2 regions of the Marinobacter psychrophilus genome follow, and region 2 is predicted to be linked to the other one. Evidence: riboswitches for the same ligand, from Rfam matches in the RefSeq annotation. Region 2 holds a riboswitch; the other holds the start of a gene.
The links. Region 2 has a riboswitch for cyclic di-GMP ahead of ABA45_RS01960 (DUF4402 domain-containing protein). Riboswitches for the same ligand answer to the same signal wherever they lie in the genome.

Region 1 (7,843 bases), 1.8 Mb from region 2:
TGGTGTTTCTGGCTACCCTACTGCTTTCGCGCCGGCTGCGAGCCCGCATGATGGTTGCCATCAGCCAGAATTTTTTTGACTACAAATACGACTACCGCAATGAGTGGCTAAAAATGACCAAAGAGCTGGCCAACCTGACCGACTCGCCGCCCCTGCCGGAACGGGTTATCCGCATTCTGGCAGACCTGGTAGAAGGCAACGCAGGCGCCATCTGGCTGCAAGACGACCAGAACCGCTATCAGTTAAAAGCCACCATCAACATGAACTTCGATCGTCACACCCTGATTGACCCCAATGACGACCTGGTGCGCTATTTCCGCGATAAAGAATGGATCATAGACCTGAACGTCTACAAAGCAGATCCGGTTGCCTATGACTTATTAGAAGTGCCAGACATTATCATCCAATGCCCTAGTGGCTGGCTGATCATCCCCCTTTACTCAGGCAACGAGCTGTATGGTATGGCACTGATCGGCGCGCCCCTTACCCAGGTAGAACTGAATTGGGAGAACTTCGATCTAATCCGCGTGGTTGCCCGCCAAACCGGTAACCTGCTGGCCCAAGCCGATGCCCAGAACGCACTCACGCGGGCCATGCAGTTTGAAGCCGTCAGCAAAGCGTCTGCCTTCATGCTGCACGATTTGAAAACCGTGATCGCGCAACTGTCCCTGCTGGTCAAAAACGCGCCAAGGCACCGCGACAACCCAGCATTTATTGATGACATGATTCAAACCGCCGACCACGTGGTGAACAAAATGTCGAACCTAGTCACCCACATCCAAAAGCCTCAGGACAGCCAGGGGCAAGCCGCAGAAATGATCAACCTGACAGACCTTCTCACTAGCGCCATATCCGACGCCAGCAGGCGCAACCCGCAACCGCATTTTGATTACCGAAACGGCGACGTGTGGATAAGGGCAGGCGCCGAACAACTGGGCACCGTAATAGGCCATTTGCTGCGCAACGCCCAGGACGCCACGCCGCGAGATGGCGACATAACCGTCACTTTAAAAGTCGCCCGCGGCACCGCCGTGGTATTTATTCAGGATTCCGGCAGCGGCATGACCGAAGAATTCATCCGCAACCGCCTGTTCAAGCCCTTCGAAAGCACCAAGGGGCTGACAGGCATGGGCATAGGGGTTTACCAAACCCGGGAATACTTACTGGAGCTTGGTGGAAGCATTGATGTCACCAGCGAGGCAGGCGTGGGTTCGTGCTTTTCAATGCGCCTGCCGCTGGCCGACGCCGCAACGTCAACTTAAACACCAGCCGCAACAAAAAAAAGCCAGACGGGCGAATGAAAATGTGACTCTTAACAATGCATGTGTATGCAAAAGCAAGAATTGGCACACACAATCGTTGCAAAATGCGGCCTTTGAGTTAAGACTTCAAAACGTAGACACACGCGCTCACAAGGAATAAACACACCCGTGACAAGACAATTACTGATTGTAGAGGACGACCCGGGTCTGCAAAGCCAGATGCGCTGGTGCTTCACTGACAACCTGCAAGTGTCTGTTGCCGCCGACCGCGAAACCGCCCTGGCCCTGCTGCGACGACTGGAACCTGAAGTGGTAACCCTGGACCTGGGCCTGCCTCCAGACCCAGGCGGAAGCACCGAAGGCTTCGCCCTGCTGGAAGACATACTGCGCCTGGCACCTATGACCAAAGTCATTGTAGTGACTGGCCGTGAAGAAAAAGAAAACGCCGTAAAAGCCATCGGCATGGGCGCCGCCGACTTCTACCAAAAACCGGTAGACGCCGACATCCTCAGCTTTGTGGTTAACCGGGCGTTCCGCCTGGCCGAGCTGGAAAAAGAAAACCTCGAGCTGGCAAGCCGCGACAACACCAGCGTGAAAGGCATTATCGCAGCCAGCCCGCAAATGCTGGCGGTGTGCCGCACCCTGGAAAAAGTAGCGCCAACCGACATCACCACCCTGATCAACGGCGAAACCGGCACCGGCAAAGAAGTACTGGCCCGCGCCCTGCATGACCTTAGCCCGCGGGCGCACATGCCCTTCGCCGCCATTAACTGCGCGGCCATTCCAGATAACCTGCTGGAGAGCGAGTTGTTCGGCTATGAAAAAGGCGCATTCACCGGCGCCACTCAAAGCAAAAAAGGCAAAATTGAAAGCGCCAACGGCGGCACCCTGTTTCTAGATGAAATTGGCGACATGCCCATGGCGCTACAAGCCAAACTGCTGCGTTTCCTGCAGGAACGAGTGGTAGACCGAGTCGGGTCACTAAAACCCACGCCCGTAGACGTACGCGTGGTGTGTGCTACCCACCGCAATGTCAACGAACTGATTCAGGAAGGCACCTTCCGCGAAGACCTTTACTACCGCATCAGCGAAATCACCCTGGATCTGCCCGCGGTGCGTGACCGCGACGGCGACGCCTTGGTCATCGCCCAATCACTGTTGAAAAGTCTGAGCAAACAACTAGACCGGCCCGGCCTGAGCTTCTGTGACGACGCCATAAGCGCCATTGAGACCTACCCCTGGCCCGGCAACGTGCGCGAAATGATCAACAAAATAAAACGCTCGGTGATTATGGCCGACGGCAAACGCATCACTATAGATGATCTTCAGCTGCCCCTAAGCACAGACAACACAGACGCCAACGAAAGCCAACTGAACCTGCGCAAAGTACGAGAAAACGCCGAACGCGCTGCCATCGTTCAAGCCCTGCGCACCAGCAACTTCAACATGGCGCAAGCATCCCGACTTCTAGGGGTTACCCGCCCCACCCTGTACAACCTGACTGACAAATACCGGATTAACACCTCAGTCGAGGCTGCGGAAAGCTAACCCAAGTATCGAGGACGGGGACGGAGCCAGAGACGAACTTCAAATCCGTCCTCTACGCTAAAAGTTAAACCGAGGACAGATTTCAAATCTGTTCCCCTACCCAAACTTAGGGACAGATTTCAAATCTGCCCCTACCTTCATCGGAGCCATAAACGATGTCGATAACAACACCAAAGAAAAAACTCCCACGGCTGATCCTGCTGGGCACTCTTATACTGCCCTTGCTGAGCGCCTGTAACAGCGGCCCGGATACCTCCGAAGCGCTGTCGCACCTGAGTCGCGCAGACACCTACGCCGAGCAGGGCCAGTTCCGCTCGGCTATTCTCGAAATCAAAAACGCTATCCAGACCGAGCCAGACAACGTCAGCCACATTGCCCGGCTGGGCGAACTCTACTTGGAACTGGGCGCCAACAAACAGGCCGTTGAGCTGCTGGAGCCCTGGCTGAAAGACTACCCGCAAGCGGTGGCCCTGCCTTTGGCCCGGGCCTATGTGGAAGAACGCAAACACCTGTCTGCCATCGAAACCCTGGCACTGGCAAACCCCGAAAGCTCTGATGAAAAACTCGAAGCGTCCCTGATCGAAGCCAAAGCCATGCGCTTGTCTGGCGACGTAGACGGAGCAATCACCGCCTACCGAGACATTAGCGCCAATTACTCAACCAGCGTGGATGCGATAACCGGTCTAATAGAGACCCATATTCAACAAGGCAATGCCCGCACGGCGCTCGGGGCCGCCAACGATTGGTTGGCCAGCCACGAAACCACGCCAGCCGTTCTCTATCTGAAAGGCCTGGCCCAATACCAGCTTGATGAACTGGAGCCCGCCACCGCCACACTCACCGACGCCGTTACCCAAATGCCGGCATCCGACATATTCATGCCATTAAGAGGCAAGTTACTGTCGCTGTTGTCACGGGTGTTGACTGAACAGGGCAAAATCACCGAAGCCCAGGTATACAGCCGCATCCTGGCCGAACAAACCGACTCAGGCTCCCGCGAACAGAGCAAAGCCGTTATCGCCGCCATTCAAGCTGGCAACTTTGACGAAGCCAAAACCATGCTGCGGGACATGCGCAAGCTAGACCCCGACAACGAACAGCTGGCCTTAATGTTGGGCACCCTGTCTGCAGGTACCGGTGAATTGGAAGAAGGCGCCGAATTGCTGTCTGGAAATCTGGACCCGGAAACCACCCCAACCCGCTTTATTCGGGCCTCTACCATGGCCCAGATTGACGTGGGCGAACGGGAAGAAGCACTCGCCACTCTGGAACGTGCCGTAAAAGCCCGCCCCAACGACAACGATCTGCTGGCCATGCACGGCGTTCTGGCCCTGAGCATGCCCGGCCAGGAAGCCGCGGGCGTCACCAGTTTGAGCAAAGCCATTAGCAACGAACCCGATCGCACCCGTTTAAGGATTGCGCTGGCCCGGCACTACATCAATAACCAGCAAACCGAACAGGCCTTGGGCCAATTGCGGATGGCGTTTACCGCCCAGCCAGCAGATTGGGCAAGCACAGCTATCTATTTAAGCCTGCTGATCGACAGCGGTGAAACCCGCGAAGCCGAAGACGTACGCGATTCGCTGGTCAATGGCTACGGCAACGAGCCTCAAGCGCTCCTGCTGGCGGCAATCGCCGACGGGCGCATGGGTAACTCCGACTTCGCTTTGATTCGCCTTGAGCAACTGACAGTAGACAACCCAGATATGCAGCAGGCGCGCCTGGCCCTGGCAAGCCTGTATGCCTCGACCAACAGCCCAGACAAAGCCGTTGAACAACTCCTGGCCGCCGCCGTTATAACCCCGGAGGTGATCGGACCGCTTCAGCAGGCCGGCCAGATTTACGCTACCACCCACAGCGTGGAAGAAGTTCAACAGTGGCTGGGCACCGTTGCTGAAACGCATCCGCCACTGGCACCAAACGCCAGCTTGTTGTCTGCGTTAATCCACATACAACAAAGCGATGTAAAACATGCACGAACGATTCTTGAGCCAATGGCCAACGAAGATAACCCCATCGGCTACAGAGCCTACGGACAGCTATTGGCCGCAGAATCTGTTATCAGCGCACAGGCCGAAGATTACTCAACGGCCCTGGCTAAAGCAGCAGAAGCCATTGCCATTCAGCCCGAAAACGTCGGCTTCGCACTGCTGCCTGCCCGCATACTCATCACTCAGGGTAAAAATGCTGAGGCGCTAGAAGCACTTCAAGCCGCCGCAGAAACCCACAACAACCACGTCGCCATTCTAATGGCCCAGGCCGACCTGCAAATGAACCAACAGCAGGATCAGGCAGCAACCGAGTTGTATGAACAAGTTGTGTTAACGCAGCCTAACAACGTGGTGGCGCTGAACAACCTGGCTTGGCTACTACGTGAAAAGAACAACAGCCGCGCCGTAGAACTCGCCAGCCGCGCCAGCGAGCTGGCGCCCGAAGCGCCAGACATACTCGACACCCACGGATGGGTTCTGCACCTGGGCGGTAACCACGCAGAGGCCAAGCCCATCATTGAGAAGGCCTTGGCGCTAGCGCCAGACAACGCAGAAATTCAGGGACACTTGAAAGCCATTAACGAGGCACTGTAAAGCAACCTGACACTCCGCAGGTTAGCTAGCAAAACCAAAAAAGCCGCTGAACCCACTATTCAGCGGCTTTTTTGATGCGAATGTCAGGTTTCTTTACAGGCACAAAATCAGAACGTAAAAAAACCTTTAATAAACAATGAATTTGAAAGTTGGCACAGTAATCGCTTCATATTGCATAGGGAAAAGGCAAGAGCCTGACCAGAAGCCAAACCATTTGCGAAGATGGGACGGAAAGCCAAGGGTCTCAACAAGAAGAAGAGATAGCCTGGTTGCAAGGCGAACTATACGGAATTAGAGCTAAACAACCGGAGAGCACCTATGAAATTTAAAACAACTCTTTGCGTAGCAGCATTATGCTTGGCTTCAGCAGCAGCCCACGCGGTGCCAAGCTTGGGCACCATCCTTTCGAATGGCACCTACAATGGCGTCACTGATACTGGTCTCGAATCAGTTGTGCTGACAGACACTAGCAACAACAACGATGATATTACGGCTTTTTTGTTTCTTGAACTGGCAGGATTCAGAAACAACAACAACTTTGGCATCTACAGTTTTTCCTATGATGGGTCCGGCAACGTGGTTGTTGGTGATACGCTTGAGCTGTTCTCAGGATCGCAAAGCCCGGGTACCGGCGGCTTCACCACAGATGCGACCGTGGAATTTGACTTGCTCGCAGGAACTGCCACCAACGCATCAACCAATGTTGTTGCCAACATCGGTAAAAACTTTGGTTTTTATCTGGCCAATACCGTTAACAATAACGGCTTTACCTGGTACAGCCACACCTCACTAAACTCGGACGGCTTTGACCATATGCTCATGTTTGATACGTCAAGCAACTCAGTGTCTGGCCTAAGCGGTAGCGATGTGGTTCTTGCCTTCGAAGATCTTTGCAATACCAACTGCAGCAACGATGGTGATTACAATGACATGGTCGTAGGCATCTCCGACGTAATCCCGGTCCCCGAGCCCGGCACCCTGGCCCTCCTCGGCCTTGGCCTTGCAGGACTTGGCGCAGCTCGCCGTCGTCAGAAAGCCTGATTTCGGTTGAGTAGTAAGAAGCCAGCTTCGGCTGGCTTTTTTTATTTTAAATTTGTGTATTTCCAATTCTGAATAACCAGCACTTTCCTCAGCACTATCAACACCCCCCCCTAAAAACGAACGTCGACTTTCTTTACGCTATCGCTCATTACCTTACATTACCTCGACCTATTGATTTTAAGACTTGTCATGGGGAACTCACGCAACTTGAACGAGCGATAGATCTATGCGGCTGCCGAGAACGAAAATCCCTCTGTAAAGGTGACATCGTTGTATTCCCTAGCGAATTACGCTCCCCATGCAAGAACTGCAAAATCACGACAGTCACGGCGTCGACATTTTATACACTTACCATAACCTCGCACTCGCGATTACTTTTTAACCGATTCTACCCTTCTGTATTTTGTGTATTTTTGTAACTTGACCGCTATATTGCTTTCTGAAGCTACTAGCCGCTTAGGGTTAAGTGAAAAAGTCAGCTTCGGCTGGCTTTTTTATGGGCCAAAACCAGACTAGGGACAGATTTCAAATCTGTCCCTGCCTTGCTTATCGAGCAGGCACTGGCGCCGGAAAGTGTGGAGATGCAGGAGCACCTGAATACTGTAAAGCAATCTATGTAAAATTTTCTGACACTACCTCAAAACGCCCCACTTATAAGGGCTGCTGAACCACACGTTCAGCAGCCCTTTTTTTATGGCGTATCAGGTTTTTTTACACAGACCCAGGAAGCGGCTCGCACCAACGTAACCCCCCTAAGCATGATCAAACCAAGCTCCAGACAGGCCAGAGCCGGAAAGATCTCGTTTTACATGGCACAGCAAACCCCCATGGCCGCCTCAACACAAATACTGGTGTCGACATTTTATACATATATCCCAGAATCGCTCTTTTTTTCAGTCTTAAATATACTCTAACCTACTGTATTAAATGTTAATTAATAACTTGGCCTTTTTTTTGCTAGCAATACATCAAGTCTAAAGCTGCCCAAAGTTAAGACTCAAAACCTCCCGGCTCAAATCATTTTTGGCGCAGAGATCAACAAAACCACAGGTGAATCATCATGAAAAAAGTACAACTGAGAACCGCACTCCTTACAGGCGTTGTAGCTGCTGCCGTTTTGAGCGTGAGCTCGCTAGCAAACGCAAATCTTCTTACTAATGGTAGTTTCGAAGACCCAGGGGTTTCTGGATCTACGTTCCTGACAAGTCTGCCAGGATGGGGCTCAACTGGAAAAGTAGAGCTTTGGAACCGTGACATTGGCGCTCAACCGAGGGGACCTGCCCCATACGATGGATCCCAGTACCTCGAGTTAAACTCTACGAATGGCGGCCCTTACTCAATTTTCCAAAGCTTTGATTCAGTAATCGGAAGCATCTATGAGGTGTCTTTCGCTTACAGCGCAAGAGC
Region 2 (7,843 bases):
TTGTCAGCCGGCCGCCGCAGGTCGAGGTGCGTCAGTGCAACACTGGCGTCGGTGTTGCCATGACGCACAATCACTGGAATGGACGCGCCCACCAGTGCCGTCAGCGTGATGCCGATCTCGTTGTCGGCCGTGGCATTGCTGCTCTCAACGCTGGTTCTGCCCTCAGGATTGGGTTGCTTGGCGAAAAGCATGTGCGAGCGGTACTCGCCGGGTGCCAGATTGGCGGGTTTGCGGACCATAATCCGAACGGCCTGTCCGGCTCCGGGAGCTAGTGTCACTTGGCGGGGGGAGTACCTCAGCATGTCCTCGGCGAACTGTTCGCCAGGCAGTGGAACGTCTATCCCCGAAAATGCGCCAGTTTCGCTCATTCGGCGATTAACCAGGGAAATGCGATAGGTTGCGCTCTCGGTGCCATTATTGATCAGTTCAAGTTGCGCCGCGCGCTGGTTTCCTGCGAAGACGATCCTGGTCGGATATAACATCATCTCAGCCAAGGCATGGCTCACAGGTAATAAAAGGAGGAGGACGAACAGAGTGAGTCGGTGAAAGAAATTCATGGCTCTGTTTTTTTGGTTCAAGGCGTGTGGCATTGTTCGGGATCCTTATTAGCTTCATCCGGGCAAGCCGACGCGGGCGACTGCCGTTTAATTGTAGCTCACTGTCACGGAGAAGGTGCCGGAGTAGCTGCCGTGGGCTTGGTCGCTGCCCACATTGAGCGTTCCTCCAACCGATAGGGCCTGTGAGCCTCCGGCTCCCAGTTGCCCTTCCGCGCCTGAGGGGGTACTGAGAAAATTGTTGATGAACATATCGATACCCGAACCCTTCAAGCTGACGAAGTCATTACCGGGCAGTTGAATGGTATAGGTCGCGTTAGGGTCGCCACTGACCGTAAATTGTGCAGCGGTACCTTGGCTCGATGGTATCAGCACGACGCCGCCGCCGGCGTTGCGATTGCCATTGGTACTGACCGTCACGGAACCGCTGTTACCGGCCACAAAACTGCCAAAGGACAAGCTCTGGACATTGTCGATCGCAACGCTCGCTTGTGCCAAACTGGCGGGAACCACCATTGAAGCCAGGGCGACGCCGGCCAGTATTCTCGGCAAGCATGACGTCATTGCGGCGCTTCTTTTTGGAATGACCATACTCGTTGTCCGTCACGGTAACGCCGACATTGTTTCTGGCGGATCGGGTATCATCGGCGACATTTAACATCACGTCGCTGATAAAAGCATTTGGAGAGTATATCAAGATAATATCATTGACGTTGACGGGGCAATGACAACCGTACTGGCCGCAATATTGATGCTGTCTGCAAACGCATTGACACTGATAACGGCGATTGTCGTTATCAGTGTCAATTCAAGGGAGGCGCATCTAAAAAGTTGTTGATACCCCACCTTGAATTTCATCAACTTGGCACTCGTTTTTCTCGAGTGAAGCGGACGCTTAGTTGTACTCTACAGTCGCTGTCACGTCACCAGTATAATTAGCATCAGGTTGGTCTGACGCAACGGTCAACTTGCCACCCAAGTAAATGGACTGGGCGCCGGAACCGCTCAGCGTACCGGTTCCGACTTCATCGGTTGTTGCGCCGGCAGCGGTAAGGTCACTGATGTTGCTCAACGCCATAGTAGAAGTACCAGCGTCATCGCCAGTAAGCTGAGAATCGCCGGACCAAGTAATACCATAGGTCGAGTTGTCATCACCTGTAACGTCGAATTTGGCGGCAGTTGGAGTGGAGCCTGAGATAGACAGAATAGGCCCGGTTGTTGTTCGGGCACCATCGGTTGCAACGGTCACTGTGCCACCGGCGCCAGGCGCAAACTTACCGAAAACCAGATCAGCCGATTTTGTGATCTCAATTGGTACGATTACGGTGGCGCTTGAATTGCTCGAAGCTGCTTTGGCTGCGAAGCTGTTAGACGCACCAAATGCCCCGACCGCAACGACCGAAGCCAGCGCAGCAAAACGAAAAGTTCTGTTAAAGAAAATGGATGAGTTCATTAAAATTCCCCTATTAAGCATACCGCCGGATTGACGGTTAACAACTGCTTGGTTTAATACCAGTCGGGGGGGTCCGAAAACACAATCTTGGTGCGGCGGATACAGTAAGACTGCATCCAAAATAAACACATAAATGCTGGCGGTCCCGCTGTCATAGGACGGTTTAGTCCGTTAGACCGGTAACTTTGAGTCCCCGCCTTTCGACGGGTTTACTTTTTCTACTTTCTTAGCGTAATTGAAGCTTGGCACTCGCTTTTGTCGAGCACGGCGGCCGCTTAGTTGTACTCTACAGTCGCTGTCACGTCGCCAGTATAATTACCGTCAGCTTGGGTTGCACCAACGGTCAACTCTCCACCCAGATAGATGGACTGGGCGCCGGAACCGCTCAGCGTACCGCTTGAGACTTCACCGGTTGTTGCGCCGGCAGCGGTAAGGTCACTGATCTTGCTTAAAGCCATAGTCTCCGAAGAACCGGAGTCAGTCAGCACGGCAGCGCCGGACCAAGTAATACCGTAGGTCGAGTCGTTATCACCTATGACGTCGAATTTGGCGGCGGTTGGAGTGGCACCTGAGACAGACAGAATAGGCCCGGTTGTTGTTCGGGCACCATCGGTGGCAACAGTCACTTCGCCACCGGCGCCAGGCGCAAACTTACCGAAAATCAGATCCGTCGTTTTTGAGATCTCAATTGGTACGATTACGGTGGCGCTTGAATTGCTTGAAGCTGCTTTGGCTGCGAAGCTGTTAGACGCACCAAATGCCCCGATCGCAACGACCGAAGCCATCGCAGCAAAACGAAAAGTTCTGTTAAAGAAAATGGATGAGTTCATTAAAATTCCCCTATTAAGCATACCGCCGGATTGACGGTTAACAACTGCTTGGTTTAATACCAGTCGGGGGGGTCCGAAAACACAATCTTGGTGCGGCGGACACAATAAAACTGCATCCGAAAAAACACATAAATGTTGGCGGTCCCGCTGTCATAGGACGGTTTAGTCCGTTAGACCGGTAACTTTGCGTCCCCGCCTTTCGACGGGTTTACCTTTTCTACAATTTGACACTAACTGAGATTTGCTTTTTTAGTAAATAAGCAAAGTCACGTACCTGTCCAAATACTGCAGGACAGCCCTTCACTACTCTGGTTCAGCATAGAAAGCACAACGTTGTCAGCGATTCTTGAGGCCAAACGTTACGCAGAAACCTCGCCAAACCCCATATATCTAGGGTTTGGTGTATAGATTGCAACGCCGTTGGCGCGGGTAATCACCTGCTCGCTACCGCTATGCGGAGTAAGGCTGATGGTCAAATAGCCATAAACGGACTGGTTGCCACTTCGCTCCACAACAAACGCCAGAACCGGTGCTTTGTCAGCCGGCAGCCGCAGGTCGAGATGCATCAGCGCAATCATCCGATTGGCACTCGCTTTTCTCGAGTTAGGCGGACGTTTAGTTGTACTCTACAGTCGCTGTCACGTCGCCAATATAAGTACCATTAGCCTGGCCTGAAGTAACGGACAGCTCGCCACCCAGGTAGATGGACTGGGCGCCGCCAGCGCCCAGCTCACCGCTTGTAACTTCACCGTTTGTTACACCGGCAGCGGTAAGGTCACTTATCTTGCTCAAAGCCATAGTCTCCGAAGAAACGGAGTCAGTCAGCATGGCAGCACCAGACCAAGTAATACCATAGGTCGCGCTGTTATCACCCGTGACGTCGAATTTGGCGGCGGCTGGAGTGGAACCTGCGGAAGACAGAATAGGCCCGCTTGCTGTTCGGACACCATCGGTGGCAACGGTCACGTCGCCACCGGCGCCAGGCGCAAATTTACCGAAATTCAGATCCGCCGAGTTTGTGATTGCGATTGGTACGATTACGGTGGCGCTCGAATTGCTTGTAGCGCCGGCAGCGAAACTGCTAGGCGCCCCAAATGCCCAGAGCGTAAAAGCCGAAGCCAGCGCAGCACGTCGAAAAGTTTTGTTAAGGAAAATAGATGAGTTCATGGTGATTTCCCTGTAAGCATGCCGCCGGATTATGACGATTAGCAATTGCTTGATTTAATACCCGTCGGGGAGGATTCGAACACACAACGGTGAAGGCGGATGCAGCGAACACATACTCGGAAGACATACATGAAATGTAGGCGTTCCCGCTGTCATAGAGCTGTTAAGTCCGCTCGAACGGTAACTTTGCGTTATTACTTTTCGACAGGTTCACTTTTTTATAATTTTTAAGGTAGCTAAGATCTGCTTTCCTCGCAAGTAGGTGAAGTCGTACGCCTGTCAGATACTGCAGAATGACCCTCTGGCCTGCTGGTTAGACAAATAGATTAGGGAATGATGATGACTGCCCAGCTTAAAGGCACAAGAAATCGTCAGGAATCTGCCAAAGTTGGAAGTGGCTTAAGGGTAAACTCAGAAAACCGCGAATGGAATTTTGTAGTGGCCAACGAATTCCGAACAGCACTCCAGTCACCCCGTAATCTGTGCGAAGCACGACAAAATTAACTAAGCTGCACAGTCTTCTAGCGAGTTTGTTCAAGTAGTCAACGAGGTGAGGCTGGGCAGCTTCCAAGTGCAACACTCGGTCTAATGAACGTTTGATATGCACCATATAGGTCACCCATTTCAATGCTATAGTAGAATATCTATCTCTGAGCCAAACCATTACACAGAAGCATAAAAAAATCATGTTAAGCCTGCCAAATCAGTTCCTCGGGTGCACTTGTTTGAACATCTCACTACGGTTTCGCTGGAGCAGCTTTCCGCTTCTAGCCCCACAGCAGAACGGACTGCAGCACCATGAGTGACATTGAATTTTCTGTGCTGAAAGCGCAGCAGGAAATCCATGAATTGATCGCACAGCAACGCCCGCTGGAACAGACCCTGGACGCGATAGCTGTCTGGGCCGATAGTATGATGCCCGGTGCGCTGGTTTCCATCATGCGGTTTAACCCGGACACCAAGAATCTAAGCCTAATGCCCACCAGCCGGTTTTCTGATGATTTTTTCCGGGCCATGCAGGACATTCCAGTGGCTGAGAACATGGGCACTTGCGGCACGGCGGCCTTCACCAAAAACCTGGTTATTACTGAAAATATTCAGAAAGATCGCTGCTGGGACGGTTACCGTGACATTGCTGAGGCAGAGGGAGTGATTGCCTGCTGGTCAATGCCAATTCTAACCTCGAAGAAGGAGCTCCTGGGCACCTTCGCCACCTACTATTCTGCACCCGCTAGCCCGACCGCAGAAGCTCAGCGCAATCTAGCCCGGGGCGCTTCCCTCACCGCACTGGCCATTCTCCGCCACCGGGATACGGAAGACTTTTACGTCCTCTCCGAGCAGCATCAAGCCCTGTTCGATAACCATCCTTATGGAATGTGCCTCTTTGATATGGGTGGCCACTTCCAGAGCTGTAACACGGCTATGGAAGGCATTACCGGCTATACGGCAGATCGCTTGTATGGCCTACACTTCAATCACTTTGTTGAACTTGAGCACCGCGCACTATCCCAGAAGGCGTTTGACAGAGCCCAAAACGGTGAGACCATCACCTACGAAACCATACGAAACCACGCAGCTGGCCACCCCTACTTTCTGGAGATCACCAACTTTCCGGTCACCATTCAGGGTGAGATTGTTGGCGTCTACGGTATCTGCCGAGACATTACCGATAGCAAAGATCAGGATGCGGAAATGCGCCTGCTCAAACGTGGCATAGAAGCAAATCCCAGCGGTATCGTTATGGTAGACGCACTCCATCCAGAGATGCTGATGGTCTATGCCAACCCGGCGTTTTCAGAAATAACCGGTTATACCCACAGCGACATCGTTGGGCATAGCTGGCACGTTCTTAATGGCGAAAACACATCAGCGGAAGCCGTCGAAACCATAGAGCGCGGCTTGCGCCATCAAACCAAGATTAACGTTGAGCTGATTAACTATCGGAAAGACGGCACGACTTTTTGGAACCATCTCCGGGTCAGCCCCGTGTTTGACACGGAAGGCCTCTGCACTCACTTCATCAGCACCCTGCAAGATATTAGCCACCAAAAGGAGCAGCAAGCTCAGATTACCTTTCAGGCAACCTATGACCTGCTAACTGGCTTACCTAACGAGGCCTTGTTTAAAGCGACACTGCGTGACGCATTGACTGCGGATGATGGGCGTGTATCGTTGGCCGCCATGTATCTGGGCCTGGACGGGTTCAAACATATTAATGATGACCTAGGACGCCCTGTGGGCGACCAGGTACTCATCACCATTGCCCAGCGCCTGACAGATCTGATCGAGCCTGAGGCGACCGTTGCCCGACTGGATGGGGATGAGTTTGGCCTGTTGGTAGCCGGCTACACGAACCGAAACGAGGTCATCCAGCTGGCTAAGCGTATATTGGCTAACATTGCTCAGCCGATCGACGTGGATGGCCAGATGGTTCAAATCAGTGCCAGCATCGGGATTGCCTGTAACGGCGGGCCTCTGGCCGCCCCCTATGAACTGCTCCGATTTGCCGGCCTTGCCCTGGAGCGGGCTAAGCGGCAGGGCAGAAACACCTGGCAATGGTACAGTTATCAGAAAACCGAGCACCACCGGCTCAGCGTAAATACGAGGCATGACCTTCACGCCGCGCTGAAGGAAAACCAGTTTGAAATCCATTACCAGCCGCTGGTGGACGCCGTTACCGGACACATGCGCAGTGTGGAAGCTTTGGTGCGGTGGCATCATCCCACCCGGGGGATGGTCTCCCCCGGTGAATTCATTCCACTGGCCGAGCAAACCGGCCAGATAGTGCCCCTAGGCCTCTGGATTCTCGAGCAGGCCTGCGCAGAAATGGCAGACTTCAATGCCCATAGAGGGCAGGCATTGCCGGTTGCAGTCAACATATCATCACTGCAGTTTGTTCGTGACGGCTTCCTTGACGACGTCCGCCGGGTACTCAACGAAACCGGCCTGCCGCCGCAACTGCTGGAAATGGAAGTAACTGAAAGCGTCCTGCTGGACGGAGACAAGCCGGTGATCGAGCTGATGGAAACCCTGAAAACCCTGGGCGTACGCATGGTCCTGGATGATTTCGGGACTGGCTATTCCAGCCTGAGTTACCTTCAGGACCTGCCCGTTCACAAAGTGAAACTTGATCGCAGCTTTGTGGAGAAAATCGCAACAGATCACAAGGTGGCCGCCATCGTTGAGGCCGTGATCACCATGACTCATCACATGGATATGACCGTGGTTGCGGAAGGGGTAGAAACCCGGGAACAGCAGGAAGACCTGGCCCGCCGGCACTGCGATATCCTGCAGGGGTTTCTGTTTGCCCGGCCGATGCCTCTGGCCGAGTTGAAAAAACTGCCTGACCTCTTGCCGGTGAATCCCGCGGCATCATGAAGAGACTGAGTAAACGCCTGGCCCTGGCCACACTGATACCTGAGTTACTGATCACCTCGACATTGGTGCCGCTTTTCTGGTCGAACATTGAAGTCGGGTGGAGAGTGCCCGCATAACAGCCCAGGCGCTGCTGGGGGCCGAATATGATGTACTCCTGCAAGACCTGAAACGAGCCTGAATCACTCTTTGGCCATTGCAGAGTTTCCCTCTGTGGTGAAGTACCTCAGCAATGCGCAAGAAACCCAATTGCCCTATCAGGAACGCCTTCTAAAACAGAATCGGGGCCACTTGGGGGCGATCTTCAGCACCCTATTAAACCACTTCGGCCGCTATACCCGCCTGGCCCTAATTGACACAAACGGTGATGAACACTTCCTTACACAGAGTCCCACATCAGCAGCAGCTAATCCGGTCCATGCAGGTGCCTTGTACTTCCGGGATGCCATGACATTGAAGGCGCG

Region 1: another riboswitch for cyclic di-GMP. It lies ahead of ABA45_RS18295 (PEP-CTERM sorting domain-containing protein); the one in region 2 lies ahead of ABA45_RS01960 (DUF4402 domain-containing protein).

What each region holds. Positions count from the first base shown of each region.
Region 1 covers NZ_CP011494.1:2,287,733-2,295,575, forward strand. The annotation lists gene prsK (XrtA/PEP-CTERM system histidine kinase PrsK) at 1-1,262, shown strand, start outside; gene prsR (PEP-CTERM-box response regulator transcription factor) at 1,431-2,810, shown strand; gene ABA45_RS10270 (tetratricopeptide repeat protein) at 2,966-5,395, shown strand; cyclic di-GMP riboswitch class I at 5,590-5,672, shown strand; gene ABA45_RS18295 (PEP-CTERM sorting domain-containing protein) at 5,714-6,436, shown strand; gene ABA45_RS19385 (PEP-CTERM sorting domain-containing protein) at 7,497-7,843, shown strand, end outside.
Region 2 covers NZ_CP011494.1:447,261-455,103, reverse strand. The annotation lists gene ABA45_RS01975 (fimbrial biogenesis chaperone) at 1-485, opposite strand, end outside; gene ABA45_RS01970 (DUF4402 domain-containing protein) at 645-1,118, opposite strand; gene ABA45_RS01965 (DUF4402 domain-containing protein) at 1,450-2,007, opposite strand; cyclic di-GMP riboswitch class I at 2,143-2,231, opposite strand; gene ABA45_RS01960 (DUF4402 domain-containing protein) at 2,283-2,837, opposite strand; cyclic di-GMP riboswitch class I at 2,972-3,060, opposite strand; gene ABA45_RS01955 (hypothetical protein) at 3,197-3,415, opposite strand; gene ABA45_RS01950 (DUF4402 domain-containing protein) at 3,453-4,004, opposite strand; gene ABA45_RS01945 (bifunctional diguanylate cyclase/phosphodiesterase) at 4,803-7,382, shown strand; gene ABA45_RS01940 (hypothetical protein) at 7,569-7,843, shown strand, end outside.